DNA from 4 places in the Kitasatospora sp. NPDC093679 genome. Region 1 is predicted to be linked to each of the others. Evidence: riboswitches for the same ligand, from Rfam matches in the RefSeq annotation. Region 1 holds a riboswitch; each other region holds the start of a gene.
The links. Region 1 has a riboswitch for cobalamin ahead of AB0O09_RS30705 (peptidase). Riboswitches for the same ligand answer to the same signal wherever they lie in the genome.
Positions count from the first base shown of each region.

Region 2: it holds a riboswitch for cobalamin, as region 1 does, so the genes downstream of both, AB0O09_RS17180 (ribonucleoside-diphosphate reductase subunit alpha) here and AB0O09_RS30705 (peptidase) in region 1, are expected to answer to the same signal.
Region 3: it holds a riboswitch for cobalamin, as region 1 does, so the genes downstream of both, AB0O09_RS01220 (CbtB domain-containing protein) here and AB0O09_RS30705 (peptidase) in region 1, are expected to answer to the same signal.
Region 4: it holds a riboswitch for cobalamin, as region 1 does, so the genes downstream of both, AB0O09_RS14595 (cobalamin biosynthesis protein) here and AB0O09_RS30705 (peptidase) in region 1, are expected to answer to the same signal.

Region 1 covers NZ_JBFBDW010000051.1:22,218-29,974, forward strand. The annotation lists gene AB0O09_RS30685 (CbtB-domain containing protein) at 1-172, shown strand, start outside; gene AB0O09_RS30690 (CbtA family protein) at 195-947, shown strand; gene AB0O09_RS30695 (adenosylcobinamide amidohydrolase) at 1,055-1,861, opposite strand; gene AB0O09_RS30700 (flagellar hook-length control protein FliK) at 2,059-2,526, opposite strand; gene AB0O09_RS30705 (peptidase) at 2,556-3,602, opposite strand; cobalamin riboswitch at 3,711-3,864, opposite strand; partial or broken gene AB0O09_RS30710 (ECF transporter S component) at 4,008-4,736, opposite strand; gene AB0O09_RS30715 (ATP-binding cassette domain-containing protein) at 4,733-6,349, opposite strand; gene AB0O09_RS30720 (energy-coupling factor transporter transmembrane protein EcfT) at 6,346-7,596, opposite strand.
Region 2 covers NZ_JBFBDW010000018.1:17,196-24,952, forward strand. The annotation lists gene AB0O09_RS17175 (ribonucleotide-diphosphate reductase subunit beta) at 1-556, opposite strand, end outside; gene AB0O09_RS17180 (ribonucleoside-diphosphate reductase subunit alpha) at 577-2,961, opposite strand; cobalamin riboswitch at 3,172-3,315, opposite strand; gene AB0O09_RS17185 (GNAT family N-acetyltransferase) at 3,906-4,400, opposite strand; gene AB0O09_RS17190 (helix-turn-helix domain-containing protein) at 4,709-5,722, shown strand; gene AB0O09_RS17195 (heme-binding protein) at 5,958-6,518, opposite strand; gene AB0O09_RS17200 (sensor histidine kinase) at 6,933-7,757, shown strand, end outside.
Region 3 covers NZ_JBFBDW010000001.1:268,913-276,669, forward strand. The annotation lists gene AB0O09_RS01200 (PadR family transcriptional regulator) at 1-476, shown strand, start outside; gene AB0O09_RS01205 (inorganic phosphate transporter) at 653-1,768, shown strand; gene AB0O09_RS01210 (hypothetical protein) at 1,918-2,163, shown strand; gene AB0O09_RS01215 (CbtA family protein) at 2,304-3,068, opposite strand; gene AB0O09_RS01220 (CbtB domain-containing protein) at 3,079-3,291, opposite strand; cobalamin riboswitch at 3,327-3,485, opposite strand; gene AB0O09_RS01225 (DUF6131 family protein) at 3,760-3,915, opposite strand; gene AB0O09_RS01230 (gas vesicle protein) at 4,531-4,908, shown strand; gene gvpJ (gas vesicle protein GvpJ) at 4,975-5,421, shown strand; gene AB0O09_RS01240 (GvpL/GvpF family gas vesicle protein) at 5,425-6,138, shown strand; gene AB0O09_RS01245 (gas vesicle protein GvpG) at 6,149-6,400, shown strand; gene AB0O09_RS01250 (S1 family peptidase) at 6,489-7,670, opposite strand.
Region 4 covers NZ_JBFBDW010000014.1:20,223-27,979, forward strand. The annotation lists gene AB0O09_RS14585 (alpha/beta fold hydrolase) at 1-909, opposite strand, end outside; gene AB0O09_RS14590 (transcriptional regulator) at 1,028-1,717, opposite strand; cobalamin riboswitch at 1,924-2,059, shown strand; gene AB0O09_RS14595 (cobalamin biosynthesis protein) at 2,191-3,246, shown strand; gene AB0O09_RS14600 (cobyric acid synthase) at 3,243-4,739, shown strand; gene AB0O09_RS14605 (putative cobaltochelatase) at 4,766-6,823, shown strand; gene cobO (cob(I)yrinic acid a,c-diamide adenosyltransferase) at 6,827-7,423, shown strand; gene AB0O09_RS14615 (cobyrinate a,c-diamide synthase) at 7,428-7,757, shown strand, end outside.

The sequences.
Region 1 (7,757 bases):
CCCCATCTCCCTCAAGGCGATCGCCCCGTGGGCGGTCTTCTTCGGCATCCTGCTGATGGCCCTCATCTACTTCGTCGGTGCCGAGCAGGGCGCCACCTCCCTGATCTCTGGCGAGGACGTGCACGAGTGGGTGCACGACGGCCGGCACCTGCTCGGCTTCCCCTGCCACTGACCCGAGGGGAAACCGAAACTCCGTGAACTCCGCAACCGTCAGAAACCTCCTGGTCCGCGGCATGCTGGCCGGGCTCGCGTCCGGCCTGCTCGCCCTCGTCGTCGCCTACTTCCTCGGTGAGCCCCGCGTCGACGCGGCCATCGCGTACGAGGAGTCGCACTCCCACGAGCACGAGATGGAGATCGTCAGCCGGTCCCTGCAGTCCACTGCGGGCCTGGCCACCGGTGTCCTGGTGTTCGGTGTGGCCATGGGCGGCATCGCTGCCCTCGCCTTCTGCTTCGCCCTCGGCCGCGTCGGCCGCTTCACGCCGCGCGCCACCGCGGCCCTGCTGTCGGCCGCGGCGCTCGTCACCGTCTACGTGGTGCCGTTCCTCAAGTACCCGGCCAACCCGCCGTCGGTGGGCGATCCGGAGACCATCGGCAAGCGCACCACGCTGTACTTCCTGATGATGGCCCTCAGCGTGCTGCTGGCGGTCGCCGCCGTGATCGTCGGCAAGCGTCTGGCCCCCCGGCTGGGCAACTGGAACGCCACCGTCGTCGCCGTCCTGGGCTTCGGCGTGCTTGTCGCCCTGGCCTACGTCTTCCTCCCCGCGATCAACGAGGTCCCCGAGGACTTCTCCGCCGCGCTGCTCTGGCAGTTCCGCGTCGCGGCGCTCGCCATCCAGCTGACCCTGTGGGCGTCCTTCGGGCTGCTCTTCGGCCACCTCGCCGAACGGCAGCTCAACCCGAAGCCCGCCGCCCGCGCTGCAGCCGCGGTGGCCGCACCGTCGCACTGACGGCACCCGCAGCTCACCGGCGAAGGGGCGGTGGGAGCAACGAAGCGTTGCTCCCACCGCCCCTTCGCAGTTCCAACCGGAGGACTTTGTCTTGCGCCGCACGGCGCTCAGCCTCGCCGTCGTGCCACTGGGCGAGTGAGGATGTCCGTTCGGCAGCAGTCCGGCCGCGGCCCGTGGTGCGGCCGGGGCGGTCCGGACACGCGGCGGACACGGTCCAGCTCGGCGCCCTCCCGGACGGCCTGGTGGACAGCGCGCGCAAGCCGGGCGCCCCACCGCGATCGAGGGCCGCCGAAGGGGTCGGCGGACGGGCCGTCACCCGGCGCGCGTACAGCCACGCACACCGCGTCGGACGGAGTACCGGAGCAGTCGTACCCGGCGTCCAGCAGCGCCTGGACCTTCGCCTCGGTGGCGGTGGCGAGCAGGTTCACCAGCCCTGCGTCGGACACCGGAGCGGGCACGACGGCGAGGATGTTGATCGTGCCGGGGACATACCGGTCCGGCCGCGCCCCCGAGAGCGCAGCGTGCCCTTCTGGCGCGGCGGCCCAGGCCGGGACACCGATACCGGCCGTCACCAGGACGGTCGCACCGCCGTCCTCGGCCCATATGGCATGGTCGACCTCGGCCGCGGTCATCAGACCGACACCCTCACCGCGCAGCCCCTCGGCCTTCGCGAGCTCGGCGAGGTGGCGGTCCGGGTCGAGCCGGCTGTAGCCCGGGCGCACCTGGGCGTTGAGCACCCAGTGGCGCTCGCCGATCCCGCCGCCGAGCACCGCGCTGCTGACCATCCGCCAGCCCGGGCCCGCCCGCCACACCAGCAGGTGGCGGCAGGCGTCGTCCTCCCACCGCGCGGCCCGCGACACCACCGGTGCCACGGCGGTCGTCGGGGCGATCGGGGCTCCTGCGTTGATCAGCATGTCCTCTCCCTTCGTCCCGTCAGTCGATCACATGCCCGGCGTCCCCCGAGCAGCTGGGCCGGCACTGCGGTGCGACGACGACGGCCCGGTGTCCCCGACGGCAGCACTGCTCTACTGCCGTCGGGGACACCGGGTCAGGGGCTGAGCCGCGCCTCGGCGGTTGCCTGCGGTACGGTCTGCGCCCTGCTGGTGGCAGGTCAGGGGGCGGTGATGCCCGGCTGGGAGCCGGCGCCGAAGGCCCAGCCCTCGACGTCGCCGGGCGCCGGGTCGTAGCTGCCCGCGCCGAGGGTGCTGTAGTTCCAAGGGCCACCGTGCGCTGCGTGCCAGTAGGACCAGTACGCGGTCGCCGGGGCGCCGTTGCACGGGTTCGGCAGCGCGTTGATCCGGCAGACCATGCCGGGGAACCGCGGGTGGAAGGCGTAGGTGAAGCCGGCGCCGGTGAGGGCGGCGAGGCCGCTGGTGGGGTCGCCGGGGGCGCAGCCGGTCTGGATGCTGCCGCCGAGGGCGGTGAAGTCGACGACGACGGTAACGCCGGAGGTGCCGGTACAGGCGGCGGCACTCGCCGGGGGTGCGGTGGCGGTGGTGGTGCCGAGCAGGCCGGCAGTGAGGACGGCGGCCGCGGCGAGGGAGCCGAGGAGTCTGCGGCGGGGGCGGGTGCGGTTCACGGTGGTCTCCAGGTGGGAACGGGTGGCGGTCAGGGGCAGGTGAGGGTCGGTGCGGCGGGGCGGGCGCCGGCCGCGGTGAGGTGGGCGAGTCCGGTGCCGGACAGGCCGAGGACGGCCTGGGTGGTGGCCCGGGTGGTGGTGGCGGGGTTGAGGCCGGTGGCGTCGTAGGCGACGGCGCCGCGGTCCGTGGGCGTGGCGGTGCAGCCGGCCTGGAGCTTGGCGACGAAGTTCCAGGCCTTGAGCCCTGCGGCGATCCGGCCGCCGGCGAGCAGGGCCTGGGCGGCGAGGCCGGTGGTGTTGGCGTTCGCCGTGGTGGCGCCGCCGCTGGCGATGCCGCCGTCGGGGAGCTGGTGTCCGGCGAGCCAGGTCAGTCCGGCCTGGGCCTTGGCGTGGCGGCCGGTGGCGGCGAGGGCCTGGGCCGCGAGTGCGGTGGCGTCCGGGTCGCTGGCACAGGTCGCCTGACCGAAGTTCAGCGGGTAGCCGCCGTCGGCGCACTGGGTGGCGGCGAGGAAGTCGACCGCCGCGGCGGGCGCGCCGGCGGGGGTGCGGTTGAGGGCGAGCAGGGCGTAGGACTGGCCGAAGGCGTTGCTGTAGTCGCCCCACTGGGAGCGGTCGGAGAAGCGGCCGGCCGGGGTCTGCAGGGAGCGCAGCCGGGCAGGCAGGTCGACGCCACCGAACGTGGCCGGGTCGGCGCCGCGGACCTCGGCGGCGAGGAGGAGCTTGGCGGTGGCGCCGGCGTAGGCCTCGGTGGTGCCGTCGCCGATGTAGCCGGCGAGGATGTCCGGCTTGGCGAGCCAGGCGGTGGCATTGGCGGCCACCTGGTCCGCGGTGCGGGCGGCGGCGAAGGCGAGGACGGCGTCGACGGTCAGGCCCTGGTCCGGGTAGGAGACGCCGTCGAAGCCGGTCTCCAGGTGATTGCCGTCGACGAGTTGGCCGGCGAGCCAGCCGGCCGCGGCGGCGTCGGGACGCCGGGTGGTGGCGGTGGTGTCGGCCGCCGCGGTGGCGGCGGGCAGGAGCGCGGTGGCGGCGAGGGCACCGGTGACGATGAGGGCGGCGGCGCGCAGGCGCAGCTGCATGGGTGGCCTTTCCGGGCCTGCGTCCGGACGCGCCCGGCCGCGCCGCCGCTGCACGAAGGCAGAGGCAGTCGTGGGACAGGGGCTCCGACCCGCAGTCCGCGACGGGTGGAAGGACGGTTCCTCCGGTGCGGGTGTTCGGGCTTGCCGACGCGCAGGATGCGCGGCGGCCTACCGTTGCGGGTCAGCGCCGGATTTCGACCGGTCTTCCCCCATTGCCGGAGTTATCAGCTTTTCTGACGATTCATCATCTCGGCTGTGCGGAGGCGGGGTCAAGGGCCCGGCCGGACCGGCTTGGGACGGCTTCGTCACATCCGGCCGCAGGATCCGGATCCGGGCGCCGAAGGCGGCGCGGTCGACGGCGCGGCGCAGCGCGGCGAGAAGGCGGGGCCCGGCGAGGACGACCAGGGAGGCGTTGAGGACGCCGCGCGGGACGTCCCAGCCGAGGGAGGTGGTGGCGTAGAAGGCGGCGTAGCGGTGGAGGTTGCCGAGCGGGCCCGCCTCGGGGTCGTAGGCGACGGTGGAGGTGGGGTCGATGCTCAGCGGCCAGAACCAGAGGTTCATCACGATGCCGTAGAGGAAGCCCGCGAGGACGGCGTAGGCGGCGAGCATCGCGGTCTCGGGGCGGCCGGTGGGCCGGCGGGGCAGCAGGCCGGCGCCGAGACCGACCCAGGAGGCGGTGAGCATCTGGAACGGCAGCCAGGGGCCGATGCCGGCGGTCAGCAGGGCGGAGGCGAACATCGCGGTGGAGCCGAGCGCGAAACCGAACGCGGGCCCCATCACTCGGCCGCCCAGGACCATGATGACGAACATCGGCTCCAGCCCTGCCGTTCCGGCGCCGAGCGGTCGCAGCGCCGCGCCGACGGCCGCGAGGACGCCGAGCAGGGCGACGGCCTTGGCGTCGGCCGCGCCGTCCAGCAGGGCCGTGAGGACCACGGCGAGAACCAGGACCGTCAGCAGGGCGAACAGCCAAGGGGCGTCGGTGTCGTGGGCGACCGCCGAGGAGTGGTCGGCGAGGAACGGCCAGCCGAACCCGGCGATCCCGACCAGGGTGACGAGCACCAGCGCGAGGATCGAGCGCGGGCCGAGCCGGGGAAGGTCCGGCGTGCGGGCCGACAGATAGGTGGTGGTGGTCATCGGCGTCCCCCGGCGAGCGCGAGGCGGACTTCGTCAACCGTGAGCAGCGGCGCGGGAGCGAGGATCTTGGCGGTCTGCGGGGCGAACGCGGGCGAGGCGGCGAGCGCGTCCACGGCCGGTTCGTCGGTGACGATCTCGCCGTCCGCGAGGACGGCCACGTTGTCGGCGCACGCGGCGGCCAGTTCGACGTCGTGGGTGACCAGCAGCACGGCGTGGCCGTCCGCGGCCAGCTCCCGCAGGATCTCGGTGGCGCGCTGCTTGGCCGGATAGTCCAGGCCGCGGGTCGGCTCGTCCAACAGCAGCAGCTTCGGGCGGCGGACCAGCAGCACGGCGAGAGCCAGCGCCAGGCGCTGGCCACTGGAGAGGGTGCGCGGGTGGGCGGCCGGGTCGATGCCGGGCACCAGCCGACGCAGCAGGTCGGCAGTGGTGCTAAAGGTCGCCCCGGCTTCGCGGTCGGCGGCGGTGCACTCCGCATCGACGCGGTCGTGCAGCAGCAGGTCGCCGGGGTCGGCGGGGACCATGCCGACCAGGCCGGCCGCCTGCCGCCGCCTGAGCCGACCGGGCTGGGCTCCGTCGACCTCGACCGTTCCGGCGCTGGGCCGGTGCAGGCCTGCGAGGCAGGCGAGCAGGGTGGACTTGCCGGCGCCGTTGCGGCCCATCAGGGCGGTGATCCGGCCGGCGTGCAGGGTGAGATCGACACCGCGCAGCGCTGGGACGGGACCGTGGTGCGCGACCAGGCCGCGCACTCGGGCGACGCTCTCGCCGGGTACGGCGGCGGCCGGGCGGACCGGGACGGCGTCGCGCAGCGGGTGGCCGGCGGCGCGGCGGCGGGCGGCGCGGACGCTCAGCGCGACCGGGTCCCAGCCGAGCAGCCGGGACAGTTCGACCACGGGCGGCGCCACCGGTGCGTCGGCGAGGATCGCCGCGGGCGCGCCGTAGCGGACGGGCTCTCCCCTGCCGGGGACGAGCAGGGCGGAGTCGGCGTACTGGGCGACGCGCTCCAGCCGGTGCTCGGCGAGCAGCACGGTGGTGCCGAGGTCGTGGACGAGGCGAGTAAGGGCGGCGAGCACCTCCTCGGCAGCCGGCGGGTCGAGGGCGCTGGTCGGCTCGTCCAGAACCAGCAGCGCGGGTTGGGCGGCGAACGCGGCGGCGAGGGCCACGCGTTGCTGCTGTCCGGCGGAGAGCGCGGTGAGCGGGCGGGCCCGCAGGTCGGCGAGGCCGAGCAGGTCGAGGGTCTCCTCCACGCGGCGGCGCATCACCTCGGGCCGGTACGCGAGGCACTCCAGGCCATAGGCGATCTCCTCCTCGACCGTGTCGGCGACGAACGCATCGGCCGGGCGCTGCGGTACCACGCCGACGGTGTCGGCGAGTTCGCGCGGCGGGTGGTCCGCGGTGTCGCGGCCGGCGGTGCGCACACGCCCGTGCAGGGTGCCGCCGGTGGCGTGCGGGACGGCGCCGTTCACGGTCCGCAGCAGGGTGGACTTGCCGCTGCCGGTCTCCCCCAGCACCAGGACCAGTTCGCCCTCCGGGACGGCGAGGTCGACACCGGTGAGGACGGGCTCCTCGGCGCGCGGGTAGTGGAAGGTGACCTGCTCCCAGTGGACGGCGTTCACGGGCGCTTCCTCACAGGGTCGTTCAAGGCGGGGTCGACTGGTTCAGGGTCGGCACCCGAAGGTCGGACGTCCCGCAGGGGCTTGCCCGAGGACGGGCTTCCCGCCGCGGAGGCGACCGGTGCGGAGCCGTACGCGGCCGCTGGCGGTGGCGGTGTCAGATGGGCGGGCAGCAGCGCCAGCACCAGACCGGCGACAGCGAGCGGCGGCAGGCCGGGCAGCTGCAGGCTCCACGGGTCGGGTGCCAGACCGGAGTCCGGCCCGCCGGCCAGGACGAAGCAAACGGCCGCCCCGACGCCGCTTCCGGCGGCGATCCACTCCGGCAGCACCCACGGGTCGGGGCGGTAGCGGGTGTGCCGGACGGCCGTTCCGCCGAGGCGCAGCCCGGCCAGGCAGCCGGCCAGGCCCACGGCGAGCAGGACCGGCCCGGCGCTGCCGGTGGTCACCTCGCCGAGCGGCCCCACCGGGATCACGGTCGAGGAGTCGAACACGGCGTACAGGCCGACGACGACACCGAGCAGACCGCCGAGGGTGAGCAGGTGGACGGTGGTCCGGCGGCCGGCCGGCAGGACCGCCCGGCGGCCGTAGCCGCGCGCGTCCAGCGCGGCGGCGGTGGTCAGCGACCGGTCGAGCGCCTCCTCCAGGACGGGGACGACGATCGACAGGGTGCCGCGGAGCCCCTTGACGGGCAGGGCGCGCAGCCGCCGGGCCCGGCGCACCCGGGCGACGGCGGTGACCAGTTGCGGTGCGGCGCTGAGTGCGACGGTGACGGCGACGCCGAGTTCGTGCAGCGCCCTCGGCAGGGCACGCAGCAACCGGGCCGGGCTCGCCAGGGCGTTGGCCGCGCCGAAGCAGAGCAGCATGGCGGCGAGCCGGGCGCCGTCGTCGAGCGCCGCGTACGCCGCCTCCGCGGTGACCGGTCCGCCGAGCCGTACCCCGGCCATCCAGCCGGGCAACGGGATCTCCGGCAGGTCGAGCAGCACGGTGGTGCCGCCGGAGCCGACCAGCAGCGACTGGAACACCACCCGGATCAGCACCACCGTGATGCCCAGGCGCAGGAACACCCCGTACGCGCGGGCCCACGGCGCCTCGGTGCGGCGCGCCGACACCACGTACCCGGCAACCGCAGCGAGCAGCGCGAGCAGCAGCACATTGGTCGTCCGGCCCGCCGCGGCGGCCAGCCCGAGCGCCCACAGCCACCAGGCGAACGGGTGCAGCTGACGCGGCAGCAGCACCCGCCGCAGACTCACGGCAGATCCCCCGCGCGAGGAGCGCGCCTGCGCCGCCAGGCTGCCGCCCCGGCGAGTGCAGCCACCGCGGCCGTGCCGAGCGCCACCGGCAGCCACGCCCCGGCCCCGTGACCGGCCGGCTTCCCTGCGTCGGCACGACTGGATCCCGGTGCGGCGGTCGA
Region 2 (7,757 bases), on a different contig from region 1:
AGTACACGTACGCGAAGGCGCCGTAGAAGAACAGGCCCTCGACGCAGGCCGCGAAGCAGATCAGGTTCAGGAGGAACGCGCGGCGGTCCTCCTTGGTCTGCAGCGAGTCGATGTGGTCGACCGCGTTCATGTACTTGAAGCAGAACTGCGCCTTCTGGTGGATGGAGGGGATGTTCTCCACCGCCGCGAAGGCCGCCGCGCGGTCGTCCGGGTCGGGCAGGTAGGTGTCGAGCAGCGTCAGGTAAAACTGGACGTGCACGGCCTCCTCGAACAGCTGCCGGGACAGGTAGAGCCGGGCCTCGGGGGAGTTGATGTGCTTGTAGAGGCTCAGCACCACGTTGTTGGCGACGATCGAGTCACCGGTCGCGAAGAAGGCGACCAGCCGGCCGATCATGTGCCGCTCGCCCTCGCTCAGCTTGGCGAGGTCGGCGACGTCGGAGTGCAGGTCCACCTCCTCCACCGTCCAGGTGTTCTTGATGGCGTCGCGGTACCGGTCGTAGAACGACGGGTAGCGCATCGGGCGCAGCGTCAGCTCGAAGCCCGGGTCGAGCAGCATCTTCTGACGGTCTTCGGTGCTCACTGGCAGGCCTCGCAGGACTCGGGGTTCTCCAGGGAGCAGGCGATGGCGTCCTGCTCGGCCTGGCTCATGGTCGGCGCGGGCACCGGCACGGCGGCGCGGGCGCCCGTGGCGGCCTGCGCGATCCGGGTGGCCGGGCGCGACCGCAGGTAGTACGTGGTCTTCAGGCCGACCTTCCAGGCGTACGCGTACATCGAGCTGAGCTTGCCGATGGTCGGCGCCGCCATGAAGAGGTTCAGCGACTGGCTCTGGTCGATGTACGGCATGCGGGCCGCGGCCAGGTCGATCAGCGCGCGCTGGGGCAGCTCCCACGCCGTGCGGTACAGCGAACGGACCTCGGCGGGCAGCCAGTTGAGGTCCTGCACCGAGCCGTTGGTCTCGCGCAGCGCGTCCCGGGTCTGCTGGTCCCAGACGCCGAGCTCCTTGAGCTCGCGCACCAGGTACGGGTTGACCTGGAGGAACTCGCCGGAGAGCGTCTCGCGCTTGAACAGGTTGGACACCTGCGGCTCGATGCACTCGTACACGCCGGCGATGGAGGCGATGGTGGCGGTCGGCGCGATCGCCAGCAGCAGCGAGTTGCGCAGGCCGGTCTCGGCGATCCGGGCGCGCAGCGCGTCCCAGCGCTCCGTCCACTGCGGGGCGGCGGCACCGAAGTGGTCGATGTGCAGCTCGCCGCGGGCCGCGCGGGTCTCGCCGTACGCCTCGTGGCGGCCGAACTGCTCGGCGAGGTCCGCGGAGCGCTCGTAGGCGGTGAGCATGATGCGCTCGGAGATCAGGGTGGAGAGGGTCTTCGCCTCGGCGGAGTCGAAGTCGATCCGCAGCTGGAAGAAGACGTCCTGCAGGCCCATCACGCCGAGGCCGACCGGCCGCCAGCGGGAGTTGGAGGTGCCCGCCTCGGTGGTCGGGTAGAAGTTGATGTCGATGACCCGGTCGAGGAAGGTCACCGCGGTGCGGACGGTGGCGTCCAGGCGCTCCCAGTCCATCGCGTTCAGCAGGTCGGCGGCGGTGGCGCCGGCGGCCACGTGGGCGCCCAGGTTCACCGAGCCGAGGTTGCAGACGGCCGTCTCGGAGTCGTCGGTGACCTCCAGGATCTCCGTGCACAGGTTGGAGGAGTGCACGGTGCGGCCGGGCAGCGCGGTCTGGTTGGCGGCCCGGTTGGAGGCGTCCTTGAAGGTCATCCAGCCGTTGCCGGTCTGCGCCAGGGTGCGCATCATGCGGGCGTACAGGGTCTGCGCCGGGATGGTGCGGACGGCCTTGCCGGCCTGCTCGGCCTTGCGGTAGGCCTCGTCGAAGTCGGCGCCCCACAGGTCGACCAGCTCGGGCACGTCGGCGGGGGAGAACAGCGACCAGTCCTCGTCGGCGTTCACCCGGCGCATGAACTCGTCCGGGATCCAGTGCGCCAGGTTGAGGTTGTGGGTGCGCCGGGCCTCCTCGCCGGTGTTGTCGCGGAGCTCCAGGAACTCCTCGATGTCGGCGTGCCAGGTCTCCAGGTAGACGCAGGCCGCGCCCTTGCGGCGGCCGCCCTGGTTGACCGCGGCGACCGAGGAGTCCAGGGTGCGCAGGAACGGCACGATGCCGTTCGACTGGCCGTTGGTGCCGCGGATCAGGCTGCCGCGGGAGCGGATCCGCGAGTAGGACAGGCCGATGCCGCCGGCGTGCTTGGACAGCCGGGCGATCTGCGCGTAGCGGTTGTAGATCGAGTCCAGGTTGTCCAGCGGCGAGTCCAGCAGGTAGCAGGACGACATCTGGGGGTGCTTGGTGCCGGAGTTGAACAGCGTCGGAGAGGACGTCAGGTACTCCAGACGGCTCATCAGTCGGTAGAGCTCGGCCACCTCGGCCACCGACTGCTCGGTGTCGCCGATCGCGAGGCCGGCCGCCACGCGCAGCAGGAAGTACTGCGGGGTCTCGACCACCTTGCGGGTGATCGGGTGGCGCAGCAGGTAGCGGGACTGCACGGTGCGCAGGCCGAAGTACTCGAAGCGGTCGTCGCCCTGCAGGTCGACCAGCGCGTCGAAGGCGGCCGCGTGCTTGGCCACGAAGGCCGCGGTGGTGTCGCCGATCAGGCCCTCGGCGTGGCCGACGGCGATCGAGGCGGCGAAGGTGACCGCGCCCTGGGAGACCGCCTCGTCGCGGATCTCCAGCGCCAGCAGGCGGGCCGCGAGCTTCGAGTACTGCGGGTCCTCGGCGATCATCGACGCGGCGGCCTCCACGGCCAGCCCGCGGAGCTCGGCGAAGTCCGAACCGGCGTGGCGGCCGCGCAGCGCGGCGGCGGCGACGTGGCCGGGGTCCACCTGGGGGAGGTCGGTGCTGCGGTCGGTGAGCAGCCGGAGCAGCGCGGCACCGGGGTCGGGCCGGTCGTTGTCGGCGGATCCCTGGGAGGGCAGGGTGACTGAGGCAGCGACGGTCAAGGCGCACTCTCTCCTGTGGCGGCAGCGGACGCTTCGGACACCCCCGGGCCGGGGGCCGGGGGCGCGTCCGGGCATGCGCGTGGCAGGGGGGACCGGCACCGCCCGACCGTGTCGGGGGTGCGCGTCGCCACCCGGCCCACCCGCGAGGCCCGGACGTACAGCTGTGCTTCATGGCATCTGCGGGGAAGCCGGTGGCACACCGTCGGCAGGCCCTCGGACTGCGCGGGCCCGGGCGTTCACGGGCCTGCTCACCGTTGCGGGGCAGTCCCGGACTTGCACCGGGTTCCCCTGCGTCGACAGCGAGAGTGAGCATACATGTTGTGGTGTCTCCCTGATGTACCCCCATATCTTGTGCACGCTGCGTGTCGCGTCCGTGGCTGCGACGGCCTCGCCGAACGGGCCGTGCACACTTCGGGCACACCCGACCCACTCGTCGCCCCCGCGCTCCGCTCACGGAACGGCCACCGCCGCGGGAGTGTTCGGGCCCGATGGCCTACGATCTCCAGTCATGAGTGACGGTACGGGGGTGCCGCCCGGTTCGACGGGTCGGCCCGGAGCCCAGGGGATCGGCGAATCTCGCGGAGCGAGGACCGCCGGCTCTGCAGCTGGACCCTTTCCGCCGTGACCAAGTCCCTTTCCGCCGCGGCGAGGCGGCCGCTGTGCCGCCGGTCCTGGCTTCGGTGCGGTGTCGGGCTCACCCTGACCGCCTGCCCCTGCAACTCGCCGATGGCTCCGGGGCGGTTCGAGGGCGGCTCGGCCGGGTGATGCCGTGGGCATCGGCATCGGCATCGGCATCGGCTCGGCACCGTCGCCGGCGGGTGCTTCCGCCCGGCCCGTCGAGTTCACGTGCGGGTGCGGTGCGGGTGCGGGTGTCGGTGTGGTCGGGCTCCGGTCGAACGAATCGTTCGGGGCGAGTCACGTCAGAACGTCAGGGCATAGACCATCAGGTCGATACCGGGCATCGGGGCCCAGTCGCGCTCGGGGGCGCGGCGGAAACCGAGCCGTTCGTACACCCGGTGGGCGTCCGTCATGTCCGGGCGGGTGGAGAAGGCCATGCCGGTCAGGCCGAGTTCGCGGCTGCGGTCCATCGCGGCCCTGACGAGGGCCGAGCCGACTCCGCGGCCGCGGGCGGCCCGGGCGACCGCCAGCATCCGGATCTCGCCCTCGTCCGGCTGCGAGATGTCGGCCCAGGCCGTACCGCCGACCGCGAAGGTCACGCAGCCGAGCACATGCTCGTCCCGGCCGTCGACGGCGACGAGGAGCTCGGCCTCCTCGCTGCGGCGGCGGGTGTCGCGGAGGAGTCCGGCGTACGGCCCTTCGGCCAGGCTGTAGCCGTCACCGACGTAGACCTCGACCGAGAGCTCGCCGGCCGGTTCGAGGTCCCGTTCGCGGGCGCGGCGGATGACGACGTCCATCCGTCCAGTCTGCCGTCCGGGGCCCCGTCCCGGACGGCCGGGGGTCGGTGCAGCCGATCGGGGACGGACGGATCGGCGGGATAGCCGCCGGGGCGGTGCCAGTTGTCGCGGCCGTGCCGGCCGGTGCGGTCGAGCTCCCGACCGACGACGGCCCCGACCAGGGCGAACGAGCCGACGAGGACGGACAGGGCGATGGCGTTCTCGAACACGGTGGAAGTCATGCCACTACTCTCCCGGCCGACCGGGAGCCCGGCGAGTGGCAGGAATGACCTCTTGCATCGAATTACTGCCAGCGCCATCCTGGAGCCATGCCGAAGCCCGGAACCGAGTCGAGGACCGCCGAGTTGAAGACCGCCGAGTTGAAGAACGTGGTCGCCGTCGTGCTGGAGGAGGTCCATCCCTTCGAACTCGGTGTCGCCTGCGAGGTGTTCGGCCTCGACCGCAGCGAGGAGGGGCTGCCCGTGTACGAGTTCGCCCTCGCCTCCGACCGGCCCGGGCCCAAGCGCACCCACGCCGGCTTCAGCGTCGACGTCCCGTACGGGCCCGAACGCCTCGCCCGGGCCGACCTGATCGTCCTCACCGCCACCGGCCTGCGCGACGAGTACCCGCCCGCCCTCGTCGCGGCCCTGCGCGCGGCCGTCGAGGGCGGTGCCCGCGCCCTCTCCATCTGCAGCGGCAGCTTCCTGCTCGGCGCCGCCGGGCTCCTGGACGGACGACGCTCCACCACCCACTGGAAGCACGCCGCCGAGATGGCCCGGCGCTTCCCGCTCACCACCGTCGAACCCGACGTGCTCTACGTCGACGAGGACCCCGTCATCACCTCCGCCGGCACCGCCGCCGGGATCGACGCCTGCCTGCACCTCGTCCGCAAGGTGCAGGGCGCCGAGGTCGCCCGCGGCATCGCCCGGCGCATGGTCGTCGCACCGCACCGGGAAGGCGGCCAGGCCCAGTTCGTGAACCGCCCACTGCCCGAGTCCGACGTCGACTCGCTCGCCCCCGTCCTGGACTGGATGCGGCACCACCTCGACGAGGAAGCCACCGTGGAGCGGCTCGCCGCCCTCGCCCACATGTCCCCGCGGACCTTCGCCCGCCGCTTCCAGCAGGAGACCGGCACCACCCCGCACCGCTGGCTCACCGGCCAGCGGCTGCTGCTCGCCCAGCGGCTCCTGGAGGGCACCGCCGAGCCGATCGACGCCGTGGCCGCCCGCTGCGGCTTCGGCAACGCCGCCACCCTCCGCCACCACTTCGCCCGCCGCCTCGGCACCACCCCGCACGCCTACCGCCGCGCCTTCGCCAGCCCCGAGATCGCGGCAGGGGTGTAGCGCGAAGGAGCGGGCAGAGGGGCGTGCTTGAGAGGTGCCGGTGGGTGCCCGCCAGAGCCTGCGGGTGCTCGGAGGCGTGGTGGCAGGGCGAGTCCCCGGTGATGGGGCGGCCGCCGCGTCCCCCGGGTAGGGACGGCGGCCGCCCGGTTGCCCGGCCGCCCGTCATCCGGCCACTCGCGGGGGCGGGACGGTCCGGGCCGCGGGGCGGGGCACCCGGCGCCGGCGGCGCGCGGCGTTACTTGCCGAGGGCGGCGACGCCCGCCTGGGCGAACTGCTCGTCGAGGTCGCCGCTCGGGGCACCGGCGACGCCGATGGCCGCCACGGGTGCGCCCTTGGCCTGCACCGGGGCGCCGCCGCCCAGGAACAAGGTGCCCGGTATGTCCTTCAGGTTCGGCGTCTGGGCCAGCCGCTTCGCCAGCTCGGAGGTCGGGGCGTTCCAGGAGACCGCGGTGAAGGCCTTGCGCTCGGCCGACTCGGGCGACTGCGGACCGGCACCGTCGCCGCGCAGCGCCACGATCGTGTTGCTGTTGCGGTCCACCACGGCGACCGAGACCTTGTAGCCGCCCTTGCCGGCCGCGTCCATCGCGGCCAGTGCGGCCTTGGTCGCGGCGTCCACCGACAGGTGCGAGGAGGACACCACGTCCTTGCCACCGGCCTCGGCGCGGGCCACCGCAGGGGCACCGGCGGCGCCGGGAGTCTCCGCGCTCGCCGCCACCGCACCGAAGGTGCCCGCCCCCAGGGCGGCCACCGCCACGGCGCCGCCCAGCACTCGTGCCCGCATCGACGTCTTCTTCATTCCGACTCCTCGGCGACTCACCGGTCCGGCCCCTGCGGCTCGGACACACTTCGATCCTCAAGGCCGCACCCCCTCCACCGCGTCGGCGTTCCGGCTCGCCTCCGCAGGCATGATGGAGGACACCGGGGTCAACCGATCGGCCGATGTGCGGCATCGGCGGACCGGCCAGAATCCCAACCAGGAAACGGTCGGTTCGTGACCGGTCCTTGGGGCCGACCCTCGGCCTGTCACCGGCAGGTGGGTGTCCGTGGGCCGGTGCCGACCGGCGGCCGGAACGCCGGAGCGTCGGAACGCCGGAGCGTCGGAACGCCGGAGCGTCGGGACACCGAGGGTCAGCGCGCACCACATCACATCGGGGCGGCACCCGCAGCCAGACCCGCAGAACAACCGGACCCCGCAGAACAGGAGGACCACGTGCGACCGCCGCAGCGCACCGACGCCGACGAACGCCGCCTCGTGCTCGTCCTCGACGCGGCCTTCCTGCTGCTCCTCGCCGGGTCCCTCAGCCGCTTCCTCACCCACCACCCCGACAGCCCGGCCACCCCCTGGGTGATCGGCCTCTCCGTCGCACTCGCCGCCGCCCAGCTCACCGGATCCCGGCTGCTCGCCCCGCCCCGCGCGGACGCCTCGGACGCCGGTCCGTCCGGTGAGGAGGGTGCCGGCGAGGACGGTGCCGGTGAGGACGGTGCCGGTGAGGACGCCGTCGGCGAGCCGGCACCATCAAATCGGGCTGCCATCCGGCCCAGCAGCAGCGCAGTCGGCCACGCCACGCGGCGCACCGCCGCGCACGCCGTCCGCCGCAGCCGTACCGCAGCAGGCGTGCTCGCGCTGGTCGTCGCCCTCTGGGTGGTCCTCGTCCTGCTGGCGCCGAGCTTCGCCTGGTGCGCCGTCCCGCTCGTCTACACCGCGCTGCGCACCCTGCCCACCAAGGCCGCCCTGCCGCTGGTCGCCGTGCTCACCGCGTTGGTCACCGTCGGCCAGGCCCGGCTGCCCGGCCAGGCCGACGCCACCCTGCTGATCCTGCCGCCCACCGTCGCGGCCCTCGCCACCGCCGTCTTCCTCACCATGCGGAGACAGACCGCCCGGCAACGGGCACTCGTCGACGACCTCGTCCGCACCCGTCGCGACCTCGCCTCCACCGAGCGCCGCGAGGGCACCCTCGCCGAACGGGAACGCCTCGCCATGGAGATCCACGACACCCTCGCCCAGGGCCTCTCCAGCCAGCAGATGCTGCTTCAG
Region 3 (7,757 bases), on a different contig from region 1:
CGAACTTCTGGATGGCCACCCCGCAGCAGCTCTACCGGGAGCTCGACCGGATGGAGGCCGAAGGGCTCGTCCGGGCCCGCGTCGTCGAACAGGAACGCCGCCCCAACAAGCGGCTCTTCTCGCTCACCGAGCAGGGCCGCCGGCACCTGCGCGAGTTCACCGCCGAACCGCTGCGCCCCGGCGCGATCCGCGACGAGCTGATGGTCAAGGTGCAGGCGGTGGACGCGGGCGACGCCGGCGCCGTACGGGCGGCCGTCGCCGAACGGATCGCCTGGGCCGAGGCGAAGATCGCCCGCTGGGAACGGCTGCGGGCGCGGCTCCTCGACGGCCGCACCGAGGACGAGTTCCTCGCCGGCGCCGAGCGCATCGGCCCCTACCTCACGCTGCTGCGCGGCCTCGCCTTCGAGGAGGAGAACATCCGCTGGGGACGGCGCGCCCTGGCCGTCCTCGACCGCCGCGCCGCCGCCCTGCAGTGACGTGCGGCGAACGGCCCGTCGCCACGGGGAGACCGTGACGGACGGGTGACGCCCGGTCACCGAACGGCCCCGACCCGGGAGCGCGGAGGTCCCGGCACGAACGATCGGCGCGTCGACGGGCGACACGCCCGAGTGTCGTGGAGCGGGGCGGGGGGCATGCGGATACGTTCGTACACGTGACCGGCAACGACGCAGTCCTGGCGCTGGTGGTCGCCACCGCGCTCGGCTTCGACTTCACCAACGGATTCCACGACACCGGCAACGCCATGGCGACCTCCATCGTCACCGGAGCCCTCCGGCCGCGTGTGGCGGTGGCCGTCTCCGCCGTCCTCAACCTGGTCGGCGCCTTCCTGTCGACCGCGGTCGCGGCGACCATCGCGAGCGGACTGGTCGACAGCGCCGACGTGACCCTCACCGTGGTCATGGCGGGCCTGGCCGGCAGCATCCTGTGGAACCTGACCACGTGGTACTTCGGGATCCCCTCCAGCTCCTCGCACGCACTGGTCGGCGGGGTGATCGGGGCGACCATGGCGGCGGCCGGAGCCTCGGCCGTCAAATGGCAGGGCCTGGTCGCCAAGGTGATCGTGCCCGCCGCGCTGTCGCCCTTCATCGCCGGGTCGGTCGCCGCGCTCGGCACCTACCTCGTCCTGCGGATCACCCGCCGCACGGCCGAGGGCCCGCGACGGCACGGCTTCAGACTCGGCCAGGTCGGCTCTGCCTGCATGGTCTCGCTCGCCCACGGCACCAACGACGCGCAGAAGACCATGGGCGTCATCACCCTGGCGCTGATCGCCAACGGCTCGCTGCACGCGGGGGCGAGCGCCCCGGGCTGGGTGATCACCTGCTGCGCGGTGGCGATCGCGCTCGGGACCTACATCGGCGGCTGGCGGGTGATCAGGGCGCTCGGCAAGGGGCTGGTGGAGATCGAGGCGCCGCAGGGCATGGCCGCCGAGTCGGCCTCCGCCGCGGTCATCCTCGCCTCCACCGACTTCGGCTACTCGCTCTCCACCACCCACGTGGCCACCGGCTCGATCCTCGGCTCGGGGGTGGGCCGACAGGGCGCGGTCGTGCGCTGGCACATCGCCCACCGCATGGTGGCGGCCTGGCTGATCACCCTTCCGGCCGCGGCCGTGGTCGGCGCCCTCGCCTACTGGGTCGCGAACGGGATCGGCGGCACCGCCGGCGTGGGCGTCGTCTTCGCGGTGCTGGTGCTGGCCTCGGTCGCCTTCTACGTCGCCTCCCGGCGCCCGGCCGTGACCCCGGAGAACGTCAACGCCGCATGGACGGACTAGGACGTGTCGTCAAAGGCGTACGGATGCCGCACAGGTGTCCCCACGCGCGCCCCTGAACCGACCACCCGAGCGCCCTTCGAAGACGGCTCCCAGGACGTGTCTGACCCGCCCCGAGCCGTCCCGCATCCCCCGCAGGCGAGGTGAGCCGCATGGACTCCTGGATCAACCTGAACGCGCTCTGGAAGATCGTCGTGGTGGGGCTGCTCGCCGGAGCCGGGCTCCCCGCACTCTTCGCCGTCGGCGTACGCGTCCTCAACCCCCCGGCGGGGGAGGGCGACCATCCCGGCCGGGCCCCGGCCGCCCGTCCGCTCCACGTCGCGGTCGCCGTTCTGTGCTTCGCCGTCGTCCTCGCGGCGATCGGCTGGGGCGTGTCCGTCATCGTCAACCCCGGCTGATCCGAGCCGGGCCGGCCCGCGGACGGCGCCCGGGCCGGTCGACACGGCCCGGCCGGCACGGCCGACGGCCGGTGGGGGCGACGCGGGGTCGCTCCCACCGGCCGTCGGTGGTGGTGCCGTGCTGCCGTGCCGGTCGGACGTCAGGCCGCGGGGGCCGCCTCCGGCGAGGTGCCCGCGGCCGGGGTCGCGGTGGCGGGCTTCGGGTCGACCAGCCGCTCGGCCAGGTGGCCGAAGACCAGGGCGAAGGACGTCCACAGCGTCAGCTGAACGGCGAGCGCCGCGACGCGGAACTGCCAGAGCAGCGTGGCCGAGAAGTCCTCCGGGACCTCGTTGACCGCGGGCAGGAACGCGTACGCGAGCCCGACCGCGACGGCGAAGCAGGCGACGGCCACCACGGTGGCGTACCAGTTGCCGAGGGCCGGGGCGAGGCGCTTGCCGACGATCACCGCGGCGACGGCCAGCAGCACGCTGAGGGCCGTCATCAGGAAGTACAGCGTGGTGCGCTTGCCGATGGTCTCCGGGTCGCCCACCGACGGCGGGTTGGCCGGGTACTTGAGGAACGGCACCACGTAGACCGCGACGAGCGCCGCGGCCGACAGCAGGGCCGCGGTGGCGCGCGGCGTGAAGCGGCCGACGCGGCCGAGGGCGAAGCAGTAGGCGAGGGCGGCGATGCCGCCGAGCGCCACCCCGAACACCAGGACACCGGTGGCCAGGCCCGCAGTGGACTGCAGGGACCGGCTGACGATCTCCATCTCGTGCTCGTGGGAGTGCGACTCCTCGTACGCGATGGCCGCGTCGATGCGCGGTTCACCGAGGAAGTAGGCGACGACGAGGGCGAGCAGGCCGGACGCGAGCCCGGCCAGCATGCCGCGGACCAGGAGGCCCCTGACGATTGCGGAGTTCACGCGGCCCCCGTCAGTGGCAGGGGAAGCCGAGCAGGTGCCGGCCGTCGTGCACCCACTCGTGCACGTCCTCGCCGGAGATGAGGGACGTCGCGCCCTGCTCGGCGCCGACGAAGTAGACGAGGGCCAGCATGAGGACGGTGAAGAACACCGCCCACGGCAGGATGGTCTTCAGCGAGATGGGGGTGATCGCCGGCGCAGCGGCGGGGGCGATGGGGTGAGCCATGGCCGACCTCCTTTGGGAACACGCGTCCCGTTCGGTGGAGCACGAGCGACGGAGGCGGGTCTGACTTTCGGTCCCGGCAGGCTGCGGGGTCCGATTCACAGTGGCGCGACCGTGCCGGCATCTCACCGGACTTCCACGCACCGTCGATTTCAGTTGTCGCCCGAGAAGGTACCGCCTCCGACGGGCGGGGCCAAGGCTTGTTGCGGGGGCGCGCGAAGCACGGAGCGGACCGGGAGCCGGTTCGTATGCCCGCGGTGCCGGTTCCGCGGGCCCTGCGGCCGGCGCGCGTCGATCGCGTGATGTTGGTCGCACCACGCGGTGGCGCTCCGGACGGCCACTCAACTCGCCCGTCCGGAGCGCGGTCCGCCGCTCGGCCGCCCTCCCCGGGGGTGGACGCTCCGGGGCGGACACGGCGGCGGCGCTGCGGAGGGGGTCCGCGGCGCCGCCGGTGAGCCGGCCGTGACCGGATCAGTAGTAGTGACGGCGGCCGCCGGCGGCGTGGCCGGTGAGGCCGGCGACCCACAGGACGAGGCCGATGAGGGCGAGGATGATGCCGATGGTCCACAGGAACCCGATGCCGGTGGCGAAGCCGATGATGAGCAGAATGACGCCGAGGATGATCACGGTGGCCTCCTTGGATGTGCGGCGGGCCGTGTGGGGGAGGCGGTCCGGGGAGATGCCTGGAGCCGGTCCGCCTCCCGGCCGGGACCGGCACCGTGGTCCGGGCCCTGCCTGCTGACCAGCGCGTATACCGCGGCGTGGCCACCGTAAACGTCGGCCCGGGTCGGCCGTCGCGTCAGGTCGGCCCTCGGTCGGGCCGGCCTGCAGTCCGGACTCGGCCGCGACCGGGTGCGAGAGCATCCCCGCCCCGGAGGCGATCCCGGTGCCCGCGCCGGCGAACACCACCGGCCGTCCGGCGTCCTCCAGCGGCGTGGACGTCTCGCCGTCGAGGTCGCCGGCCGCACCGCGCACCCGCTCGACCGAGAACCGGCGGTGCTCGCCGTCGTCGGCCCGGGACGGGCTGTACCGGCGCGGCTGGAGCTTCCCGACGGCCGTTTCGGGGGACGGGCCGGACGGGCCCGGGCGCTGCCGCCGTGACCGTGCGCATCCGGCCCTCCGCGGACCGTCGCCGCCGGCGCGGCCGTCGGCACCGGAGCCGGGCCGTGGGCGGAATGACCTGTTTGAAGTGATTGAGACGGGTATGCGCCGTTTGACCCACGGCAACGGAGGGACAGGACCATGCCCCGCGAAGCCCGAGACACCGAGCCACCGCGCCGGCGTACCGGCCGCACCGACGGCTCCGCGCGAGCCGCCGACGACGGCGACGCCCGACCCGCCCGGACGGGCGGACGCCGGGTGTCCGCCGCGCAGGCGATGCGCACCGCGGCCTCGCAACTGGCCGAACTCCTCGGAAGGTCGCCGGAGTCCGTCTCCGGACTGCGCCGCACGGAGGAGGGCTGGCAGGCCGAGGTGGAAGTGGTCGAGGTCGAGCGGATCCCGGAGACCAGCAGCGTCCTGGCGAGCTACCGGGTGCAGCTGGACGAGGACGGGGAGCTGGTCGGCTACGAGCGGACCCGCCGCTACACGCGGGCCGAGGTCGACCGGCGCCGGGGGTAGTTCCGGCAGCGACGACGGACCGAACAGGAGCCGCGGTACAGCACGCGGCCGACGAGAGGAGGCGCCGTGACCGTGGTGCCGCAGAGCGGCGGAGGCAGTGTGACCACCGGAGGCGCGAGCACCGGCACGCTGTACGACGTCGTCGAACTGATCCTGGACCGGGGACTGGTCATCGACGTGTTCGTCCGGGTCTCCCTGGTCGGCATCGAGATCCTGAAGATCGACGCCCGGGTGGTCGTCGCCAGCGTGGACACCTACCTGCGCTTCGCCGAGGCCTGCAACCGGCTGGACCTGGAATCGGGCCGCAAGGCCCCCGCCAAACTGCCGGACCTGGTCGGCGAGATCAGCGAGGGCGGATCCCGCGGCAAGAGCAAGGGCGCGATCACCGGTGCCGTCGAAGCGGTCACCGACACCGTCCGCGAGAAGCTCCAGGGCGGGGACGAGGAGCCCGAACCGCGCGAGAGGCGCGAGAGACCGCGCGCCCGGCGGGCCACCCGGTCGAGGGAGGAGTGAGCCATGTCCGTCTACGTGTACGCGATCACCGCCGACAGTCACCCCGCGCGGCTGCGCAAGCTGACCGGCGTCGGCTCCCCGCCCGAAGAACTGCGCGCCCTCACCGGGTCCGGCCTGAAGGCCGTGGTCAGCCACGCACCCGAAGGACTCCGGGCACGCCGGCGCGACCTCGTGGCCCACCAGGAGGTGCTCGAACGCCTGATGTCCGAAGGCCCCGTCCTGCCCCTGCGGTTCGGCGCCGTCGCGGCCGACGACCAGGAGGTCATCGGCGTCCTCGACCAGCAGGTCGACGCCTACCGGGAACGCCTGTCCGCCCTGGACGGCTGCGCCGAGTACCTCGTCAAGGCCTCCTTCGACGAGGACGCCCTGCTCCGGCGGATCCTCCGGGACTCCGCCGAGGCCCGGCGGCTGAACGAGGAGACCCGGCGGAGCCCCGACCCCGCACCGAAGATCAGGCTGGGCGAGCTGGTGGCCGACGGGATCCAGCAGCGCAACCGCGCCGCCGCCGCCGAACTCCTCGACGAACTGAGCCCGCTGGCGCGCGAGACGCGGGAGAACGAACCCGCCGGGAACGACTTCGTCAGCGGCTCCTTCCTGGTCGAGGCGGACCGGCAGGACGGGTTCCGGGCCGCGGCCGCGGAGCTGGCCGGGCGCTGGGGCGAGGACTGCACCCTGCGGGTGCACGGGCCGCTCCCGCCCTACAGCTTCGTCCAGTAGGGGGCGGGCCATGGGTCTGCTGACCGGTCTGCTCACCCTGCCGCTCGCACCCGTGCGCGGCGTGGTGTGGGTCGCCGAGCGGGTCGCGGAGGCCGCCGAGCAGACCTTCTACGACCCGGCGCCCGTCGAGGAGGAGCTCAAGGCGCTCGAACGGGACCTGCTCGCCGGGCGCATCGACGAGGCCGCCTTCGAGGAGCGCGAGGAGGAACTGCTGGACCGGCTCGACGAGATCCGGCTCTTCTGGGCCTCCCGCGGCGGGTGAGACCCGCCCGCGGAGGCCGGCGGGCCGGGCGCCCGCACCCTGCACGGTGCGGGCGCCCGGCCGTGGAGCGGTGCGGGGCGGCGGTGCGTCAGGCGGTGACCAGGGTCAGGCCGTAGCGGGAGAGGATCTCGTTGACCGGCTGGAACCAGGTCTGGCCGCCGGAGGAGCAGTTGCCCCAGCCGCCCGAGGTGACGCCCTGGGCCTGGTCGCCGGTGACGAACGAGCCGCCGGAGTCGCCGGGTTCGGCGCACACGCTGGTGCGGGTCAGCTGGTAGACCGCGCCCTGGCTGTAGTTGACCGTCTCGTTGAGGCCGAGGACGGTGCCGCAGTGCCAGTGCGTCGTGGAGCCGGACCGGCACACCGACGAGCCGACCGGCGCCTGCCAGGAGCCGCGGACGAGCACGTCGCTGACCGTGCCCCAGCCGAGCACGACCGGAACCGTCCACCAGCCGTTGCCGATGCGGATGTAGGAGTAGTCGTTGCCGGGGAAGGACGAGTCGACGAACGAGCCCATCGCCGAGCCGTCCCAGCCGACGACGCTGCTGCCGGCCCGGCCGCAGTGGCCGGCGCTGACGAACCCGCCCTGGACGGCGAAGCCGATGGAGCACCGGGTGTTGCCGTTGATGTAGTACGGGTCGCCGCCGACCACACCTGCCGAGAGGGTGCGCGGGGCCTGCTGCGCGGTCTCCTCCACCGCGACCGGCCCGGCGGCCGCGGCGGCGTCCAGGAACGCCTTCACCCGGCCGTCCGTCCTGCTGCCGGCCGCCACGGTGACGACCACCGCGTTGCGGCGGGGGTCGACCCGCCAGCCGGTGACCGCGGCCGGGGCGGGACGGTTCCTGCTCACGGTGTCCACGGCGGCCTTCGCCCCGTCGAGGGCGGCCTCGGTGCGGGCCACCGGGGCGGTCGCCGCACCGGTGGCCCGGACGGCCGCGGCGTGCGCGGAGTCGGTGAGCCCGACGACCAGGCGGCCCCGGACCGGGTCGAACCAGGCGCCGCCGTAGGCGGAGCCCGCGAGGTCGCGCACCCGGGGCAGCAGCCGGGCCGCGGTCGCCTCCTGGTCGAGACGGGTGCGGGCCTGATCCGGAGTCAGCCCCAGGTCGCGTCGGAGGGCGTCGACCAGCCCCGGGTCGGCGGCGGGGGCGGGCCGCGCGGCGGCCGCCGCCGGTGCGGTGTCCGGGGCGGCCGCCGCGGGGGAGAGGCCGAAGCCCAGGGAGGTGAGGGCGAGCAGGGCGGGAAGGACCGCCCGGATGCCGTTGACGTGCCTCATTGCGTGGGTTCTCCTCGGTTCGGGGGCAGGCGTGGGGCCTGCATGGGGAGAGCGCTTTCAGAGGTACTGGTCCAGACCGGTGTGATG
Region 4 (7,757 bases), on a different contig from region 1:
GCCGGCCAGGTCGACCTTGGTGCGGCCCTCGGCGGCCAGCGCGCCGAGCTCGGCGAGCGGGGCGGGCACCCCGGCCCGGGCGGCCTCCTGGCGGACGGTCGTCGGCCAGTCCAGCACCGGCGAGTCCAGCACCAGGCCGGCGATCGACTCCCGCCAGGCCGAGCGGGCCGCGGTGTGCAGCGCCATCGTCGCGCCGAGCGACCAGCCGAAGAGCACGATCCGGCCGGCGCCGTTCGCCTGCGCGAGGCGGACGGCGGCGTCGACGTCCCGCCACTCGGTCTCGCCGAAGTGCCCCAGGCCGTCCGGCGAGGGCGGGGCGCCCGCGTCGCCGCGGTGGGTGACCACCAGCACGGGCATCCGCAGCGCGTGCAGCAGCGGCAGCACCGGGAGGGCCTGCTGCCGGTCGGCGCCCGGACCGTGCACCAGGACCGCCCACAGCCCGCGGATGCCCGGCAGGTACCAGGCCGGCATCGGGCCGAGCTCGCCCTCGACGTCGCTCGGGGTGAAGTCCAGGCCGAGCGCGGAGGCCGGGTCGCCGAGATGCACCCGGGCGGTCACCCGGACCTCCGTCCCGCTGTACAGCGAGCCGGCGCCGGTGGCGAGCAGCCGGCGGGTGACGCTCTGCGGCCCGGTGGCCAGCACGTCGCCGACCACCGCGTGCCCGCCCCCGGCCCACTCCAGGGCGTAGCGGCCGGGGCGCTCGGTCTCCACGCTGCGGGTGAGCATGACGCGGTCCGCGGCCAGCTCCTGCACCCGGATGCCCGGTCCGCCCGCCTGCCCGGCGGCCGCGAAGGCTCCCGCGAACCCGGGCCGGACGGCCCGTTCGGACACCCGGCGGCCGATCAGCAGTGCCGCGGCACCCGTCCCGACGGCGGCGGCCGCGACGATCGCGGCGGTTCCCCAACGCATGGCGCTCCCGGTGTGGCGGCACGGACATGGCGATCCCAGTCCACGCCCCGGCCCGGGAGCGGGCCACCCGGGCGGGTCCGTCCGGGCGGGTCCGTCCGGACGGACCGGACCGGGCGGCTCAGACCGGCACGTCGGTGCCCCGGCGGGCCAGCAGCTCCCAGAACCGCTCCGCGAGCGGCCGGGCCGGCGGGCGGGCGGCGTCCGGCACCGACGAGCCCCAGTGCCCGGGGACGAGGTACTCGTCCTGCAAGTCGGCCAGCACCCCGCCCAGCAGGTCGTACGGGACGGGCACGATCCGGCCCACCTCCCGCAGCTGCGCCTGCCAGCGGCCGTCCACCACCTGGCGCAGCCGCCGGTCCAGGTCGTCCTGACGCCCGGTCACCCGGACCAGCACCCGCAGCGGTAGCCCGAGCACGTGCGCCAGCGCCAGGCCCTGCTCACCGTCCGCGTCCCAGCGTCCGGTGGCCTCGGCCCTCGCGTAGGTCTCCGCACCCACCCCGATCCGGTGCGCGGCCTGCTCCCGGGTGAGCTCCCGGGCCAGCCGGAAGTCCCGCAGGGTCGCCGGCGCGACGCCCATCAGCCGGGCGGGCGGGCACCACAGCGCCCGGGAGAGCGCGATGAACTCCTCCTCCGACGGGAGGAACTCACCGGCCTCCCAGGCCGCCACGTGCGAGGGCAGCAGCCGGACACCGTGCGCGGCCATGGCCTCGGCGACCTGCTCCGGGCTCAGGCCGAGCCCGGCGCGGTGCGCCCGCGCGGCCGGCGGGGAGAACGGCACCGGAGGCGGTGCGGACGGTCTGCGTCGCATGCGACAAGAACGTACGGGCGCCCGCGCGGCACCACCCACACGCCGAACGCACGAACCCGGCCCCGGCGGGACCGCCCGCCGCTGGAGGATCGTACGGGGCGGGCGGCGACGGAATCCGGCGACGGAGTGTGACCAAGCCCTCCGGAGGCTTTGTTGACTGGTGGTCGGAGCGCGTGATGGGATCTCGGGGCCATACGGAGGCATGCAGAGGAAGCCGGTGCGAATCCGGCGCGGTCCCGCCACTGTCACCGGGGAGCACGCTCGACCTGCACGGTCACGGCGGTCCGCCACAGGGCCGCTGGAAGGCCCGAGCGCGCGCCGGACCCGGAAGCCAGGAGACTCTCGCCGCCGGTTCGTCGATCCAGGGCGCGGACCCTGAGTGAGGACACGCACGCCATGCAGGCTGCCCAGCGGTCACCGCTGCGCCCCGACCGGGGAGCCGGGCCGTGGCCCGGCTGAGCTCCGCCCCCTACCTGCTGGGCGCCGTGGCCGGCCACCTCGCCGACACCGCCTTCGCCGATCCCCGCCGCGGCCACCCGGTCGCCCTCTTCGGCAGCGCCGCCGGACGCCTGGAGCGCCGGCTCTGGCGCGACCACCGGGGCGCCGGCGCCGCCTTCACCGCGCTGAGCGTGGGCGCCGTCGCAGCCGGGGCCGCCCTCGCCGACCACGCGCTGCGGCGCCGTCCCGCGGCCCGCGCCGCGCTCGCCGCGGCCGCCGCCTGGACGGTCCTCGGCGGCACCTCGCTCACCCGGGAGGCCCGCGCGATCGGCCGCTCCCTGGAGGCCGGCGACCTCGCCGCCGCCCGCGGGCGGCTCCCCCACCTGTGCGGGCGCGACCCGAGCGCCCTGGACGAGCAGCAGATCGCCCGCGCCGTCGTCGAGTCCGTCGCCGAGAACACCGCCGACGCGGTCGTCAACGCCCTCACCTGGGGCGCGCTGGCGGGCACCCCCGGACTGCTGGCCTTCCGGGCCGTCAACACCCTGGACGCGATGGTGGGCCACCGCTCGCCCCGCCACCTGCGCTTCGGCTGGGCCTCCGCCCGGCTCGACGACGTGGCGGGCTGGCCGGGCGCCCGGCTCACCGCGCTGCTGACCGTCGCCGCGGCGGAGCACCCGCGGGCCGCCTGGAAGGTCTGGCGGCGCGACGGGTCGTCACACCCCAGCCCCAACGCCGGACAGGCCGAGTCGGCCTTCGCCGGCGGCCTCGGCGTCCGCCTCGGCGGCACCCTGCGGTACGGCGAGCGTGTCGAGCACCGCCCCGTCCTCGGCGCCGAACTCCGCCCGGTCGCCGTCGCGGACATCGAACGCGCCTGCCGCCTCTCCCGCCGCGTCGGCATCCTGGCCCTGGCCGTCACCACGGCCGCCCGCGGCCTCACCGGCCTGATCGGGGCATCCCGGGGGCGCGGGGAACCGCGCGCGGCGGAAGTGACGGCGCCGCACCTTCCGTTCCGCGCAGATCCGCCCACCGTCGCGGCCGGGACGGCCGTCCTCACCGCCGGCGCCACACGCAAGCAAGGGAGTGTCACGTGACGAAGGCTCTGCTGGTGGCAGGGACGACCTCGGACGCGGGCAAGAGCGTGGTCACGGCGGGGATCTGCCGGTGGCTGGCCCGGCAGGGGGTGCGGGTGGCGCCGTTCAAGGCGCAGAACATGTCGCTGAACTCCTTCGTCACCGCGGACGGCGCCGAGATCGGCCGCGCCCAGGCGATGCAGGCGCAGGCCGCCGGGGTGGCGCCGGAGGCGGCGATGAACCCGGTGCTGCTGAAGCCGGGGGCGGACGGCCGCAGCCAGGTGGTGCTGCTCGGCCGGCCGGTCGCCGAGGTCGGGGCGCTGGACTACCGCGAGCGCAAGCCCGTCCTGCTGGAGCGGGCGCTGGAGTGCCTGGCGGACCTGCGCAGCCGGTACGAGGTGGTGGTCTGCGAGGGCGCCGGCTCGCCCGCGGAGATCAACCTGCGGGACCGGGACATCGCCAACATGGGCCTGGCCACGGCGGCGAACCTGCCGGTGGTGGTGGTCGGCGACATCGACCGCGGCGGGGTGTTCGCGGCGATGTACGGCACCCTGGCGCTGCTGTCCGCGCAGGACCAGGCGCTGGTGGCGGGCTGGTTCGTGAACAAGTTCCGCGGGGACGCCCGGCTGCTGGCGCCGGGGCTGGAGATGCTGCGTGAGCTGACGGGCCGTCCGGTGCTGGGCACGCTGCCGATGCTGTCCGGCCTGTGGCTGGACGCCGAGGACTCGCTGGACCTGTCGACGGCGGTGGAGAACCGTCCGACCGCGGCCCCGCACGGCGCGGAGGTGCTGCGGGTGGCCGTGGTGCGGCTGCCGCGCCTGTCGAACTTCACCGACGTGGACGCGCTGGCCCAGGAACCGGGCGTGCTGGTCCGCTGGGCGACCCGGCCGGAGGAGCTGGCCGACGCCGACCTGGTGGTGCTGCCCGGCACCCGGGCGACCGTGGCCGACCTGGACTGGCTGCGCGGCCGCGGACTGGACACCGCATTGCAGGCGCGGGCGGCGGCCGGGCTGCCCGTCCTCGGCGTGTGCGGCGGCTACCAGATGCTCTCCCGGGAGATCGTCGACGCGGTGGAGTCGAAGGCGGGCGCCGTCGAGGGCCTCGGGCTGCTGCCGACCCGGGTGGAGTTCGGTGTGGAGAAGGTGCTCGGCCGGCCGGTCGGCGAGGCGTACGGGGAGCGGGTCGAGGGGTACGAGATCCACCACGGCGTGGTGGCCGTCGAGGGCGGGGAAGCCTTCTTGGACGGCTGCCGGGTCGGCGCGGTGTGGGGGACGACCTGGCACGGCGCGCTGGAGAACGACGGCTTCCGCCGGGCGCTGCTGCGCGAGGTGGCGGCGGCGGCCGGGCGGGCCTTCGTCCCGGCGCCGGACACCTCGTTCGCCGCGGCGCGCGAGGAGCGGCTGGACCGGCTGGGCGACCTGATCGAGGAGCATGCGGACACCGACGCGCTGTGGAAGCTGATCGAGGGCGGGGCACCGCAGGGGCTGCCGTTCGTGCCGCCGGGTGCGCCGTGAGCGGGGCCGTGAACATGGGAGAGCAGATGAGTGACGCCCGTTATCCGTTCACCGCGGTCGTCGGCATGGCCGACCTGCGGCTCGGGCTGCTGTTGAACGCGGTCTCGCCGGCCGTCGGCGGTGTGCTGGTGCGCGGCGAGAAGGGCACCGCCAAGTCGACCATGGTGCGCGCCCTGGCGGGGTTGCTGCCGTCGATCGGCACGGTCGCCGACTGCCGGTTCGCCTGCGACCCGGCGGCGCCGGACCCGCAGTGCCCGGACGGCGCGCACGGCGGCGCAGGTTCGCTGGAGCGGCCCGCGCACCTGGTGGAGCTGCCGGTCGGCGTCTCCGAGGACCGGATCGTCGGCTCGCTGGACCTGGAGCGGGCGCTCGCCGAGGGCGTCAAGGCGTACGAGCCGGGCCTGCTGGCCAGGGCGCACCGCGGCGTGCTGTACATCGACGAGGTCAACCTGCTGCAGGACCACCTGGTCGACCTGCTGCTGGACGCCGCGGCGATGGGCCGCTCGTACGTGGAGCGGGAGGGCGTGTCGGTGCGGCACGCCGCGCGCTTCCTGCTGGTGGGCACGATGAACCCGGAGGAGGGCGAGCTGCGGCCGCAGCTGCTCGACCGGTTCGGCCTGACGGTGGAGATCTCGGCGACCCGGGACCCGCAGGAGCGGGCCGAGGTGGTGCGCCGCCGGCTGGCCTACGACGCCGACCCGGCCGGCTTCGCCGCGCGGTTCGCCGAGGACGAGCGGGCACTCGCGATGCGGATCACCGCCGCCCGGGAGCTGCTGCCGCAGGTGGAGCTGACGGACACGGCGCTCCGTCAGATCACCGCGGTCTGCGCGGCCTTCGAGGTGGACGGCCTGCGGGCGGACATCGTGATGGCCCGCACGGCCGTGGCGCTGGCGGCCTGGGCGGGGCGCACCGAGGTGCTGGAGGAGGACGTCCGCAAGGCCGCGCAGCTGGCGCTGCCGCACCGGCGGCGCCGCAACCCCTTCGACGCGCCCGGCCTGGACGAGGAGCAGCTGGACCGCACGCTGGAGGAGCACGCGGGCGCCGAGGAGGACGGCCCGGACGACACCGACCCGGACACCGACCCCGACGGCGGCGGCCCGGACGGCCCCGGCGGCGGCCCGCAGGACGAGGGCCCGGACGGCGGCCCGGACGGCTCGACGGTCGCCGACCCCGCCCCGGATCCGGCCGGCGCTCCCGAGCAGGCCCCGCCGCCCCGCCCCGCGCCCGGCGCCGGCCGCGAGAAGGCGCCGGTCGCCGGCGCCGACCCGTACCGGACCCGGCTGTTCGAGGTGCCGGGCACCGGCCGGGGCGCCCGGGGACGGCGTTCGGCCGCGGAGACCGACGGCGGGCACACCGTGCGGGCGCGCCGCCCGCAGGGCCGCCTGGCCCGGCTGCACCTGACCGCGACGCTGCAGGCCGCCGCCCCGCACCAGGCCGCCCGCGGGCGGTCCGGGCGGGCGCTGGTGCTGGCCAAGGACGACCTGCGGGAGCAGGTGCGCCGCGGCCGGGAGTCCAACCTGGTGCTGTTCGTGGTGGACGCCTCCGGTTCGATGGCGGCCCGGCAGCGGATGGGCGCCGTCAAGGGCGCGGTGCTGTCGCTGCTGATGGACGCCTACCAGCGGCGTGACAAGATCGGCATGATCACCTTCCGCGGCACCGGCGCCGAGCTGGCCCTGCCGCCGACCTCCTCGGTGGAGGTCGGGGCGGCCCGGCTGGAGCAGCTGCCGACCGGCGGCCGGACGCCGCTGGCCGCCGGACTGCTGCGCGCCCACGAGGTGCTGCGGGTCGAGCGGATGCGCGACCCGGACCGCCGTCCGCTGCTGGTCGTCGTCACCGACGGCCGGGCCACCGGCGGCCGGGACGCCCTGGCGCAGGCCGAGCGGGCCGCGGGCCTGCTGGCCGGGCAGGGCGTGGCGAGCGTGGTGCTGGACTGCGAGTCCGGCCACGTCCGCCTCGGCCTGGCCCGCACCCTGGCGGCCCGCCTCGGCGGCCCCGCCGTCACCCTGGACGAGCTGCGCGCCGAGGGCGTGGCGGCGCTCGTCCGCGACCACCGTTCCGTCTCCACCCAGCGAAAGGCGGCCTGAGCCGTGCCCAAGGGAGTGCCCGAGAGTGTCCCCGACGACGGACTGACGACCCGTCAGCGCCGTACCCTGCCGATCACCGCGGTGCACACCGGTCCGGGCAAGGGCAAGTCGACCGCCGCGTTCGGCATGGCGCTGCGCGCCTGGAACCAGGGCTGGCCGATCGGGGTGTTCCAGTTCGTCAAGTCCGCCAAGTGGAAGGTCGGCGAGGAGAACGCGCTGCGCGTGCTCGGCGCCTCCGGCGAGGGCGGCACGGTGGCCTGGCACAAGATGGGCGAGGGCTGGTCCTGGGTGCAGCGCGGCATGGAGTCCAGCGAGGAGGCGGCCAAGGAGGGCTGGGAGCAGGTCAAGCGCGACCTCGCCGCCGAGACCTACCGCTTCTACGTGCTGGACGAGTTCACCTACCCGATGCACTGGGGCTGGGTGGACGTGGACGAGGTGGTGTCGGTGCTGAAGGACCGCCCGGGCAGCCAGCACGTGGTGATCACCGGCCGGTACGCCAAGGAGCCGCTGACCGACTTCGCCGACCTGGTCACCGAGATGACCAAGGTCAAGCACCCCATGGACGCCGGCCGCAAGGGCCAGCGCGGCATCGAGTGGTAGTCCGTTGAACATCCCCCGTCTCGTCGTCGCCGCACCCTCCTCGGGCGCGGGCAAGACCACCGTCGCCACCGGGCTGATCGCCGCGCTCGCCGCGCGGGGCCTCGCGGTCTCCCCGCACAAGGTCGGCCCGGACTACATCGACCCGGGCTACCACGCGCTGGCCGCCGGCCGCCCGGGCCGCAACCTGGACGCGTTCATGTGCGGGGAGGACCGGGTCGCGCCGCTCTTCCTGCACGGCGCGGCCGGGGCCGACGTCGCGGTGGTCGAGGGCGTGATGGGGCTGTTCGACGGGGCGGCGGGCCGCGGCGAGCTGGCCTCCACCGCGCAGGTCGCC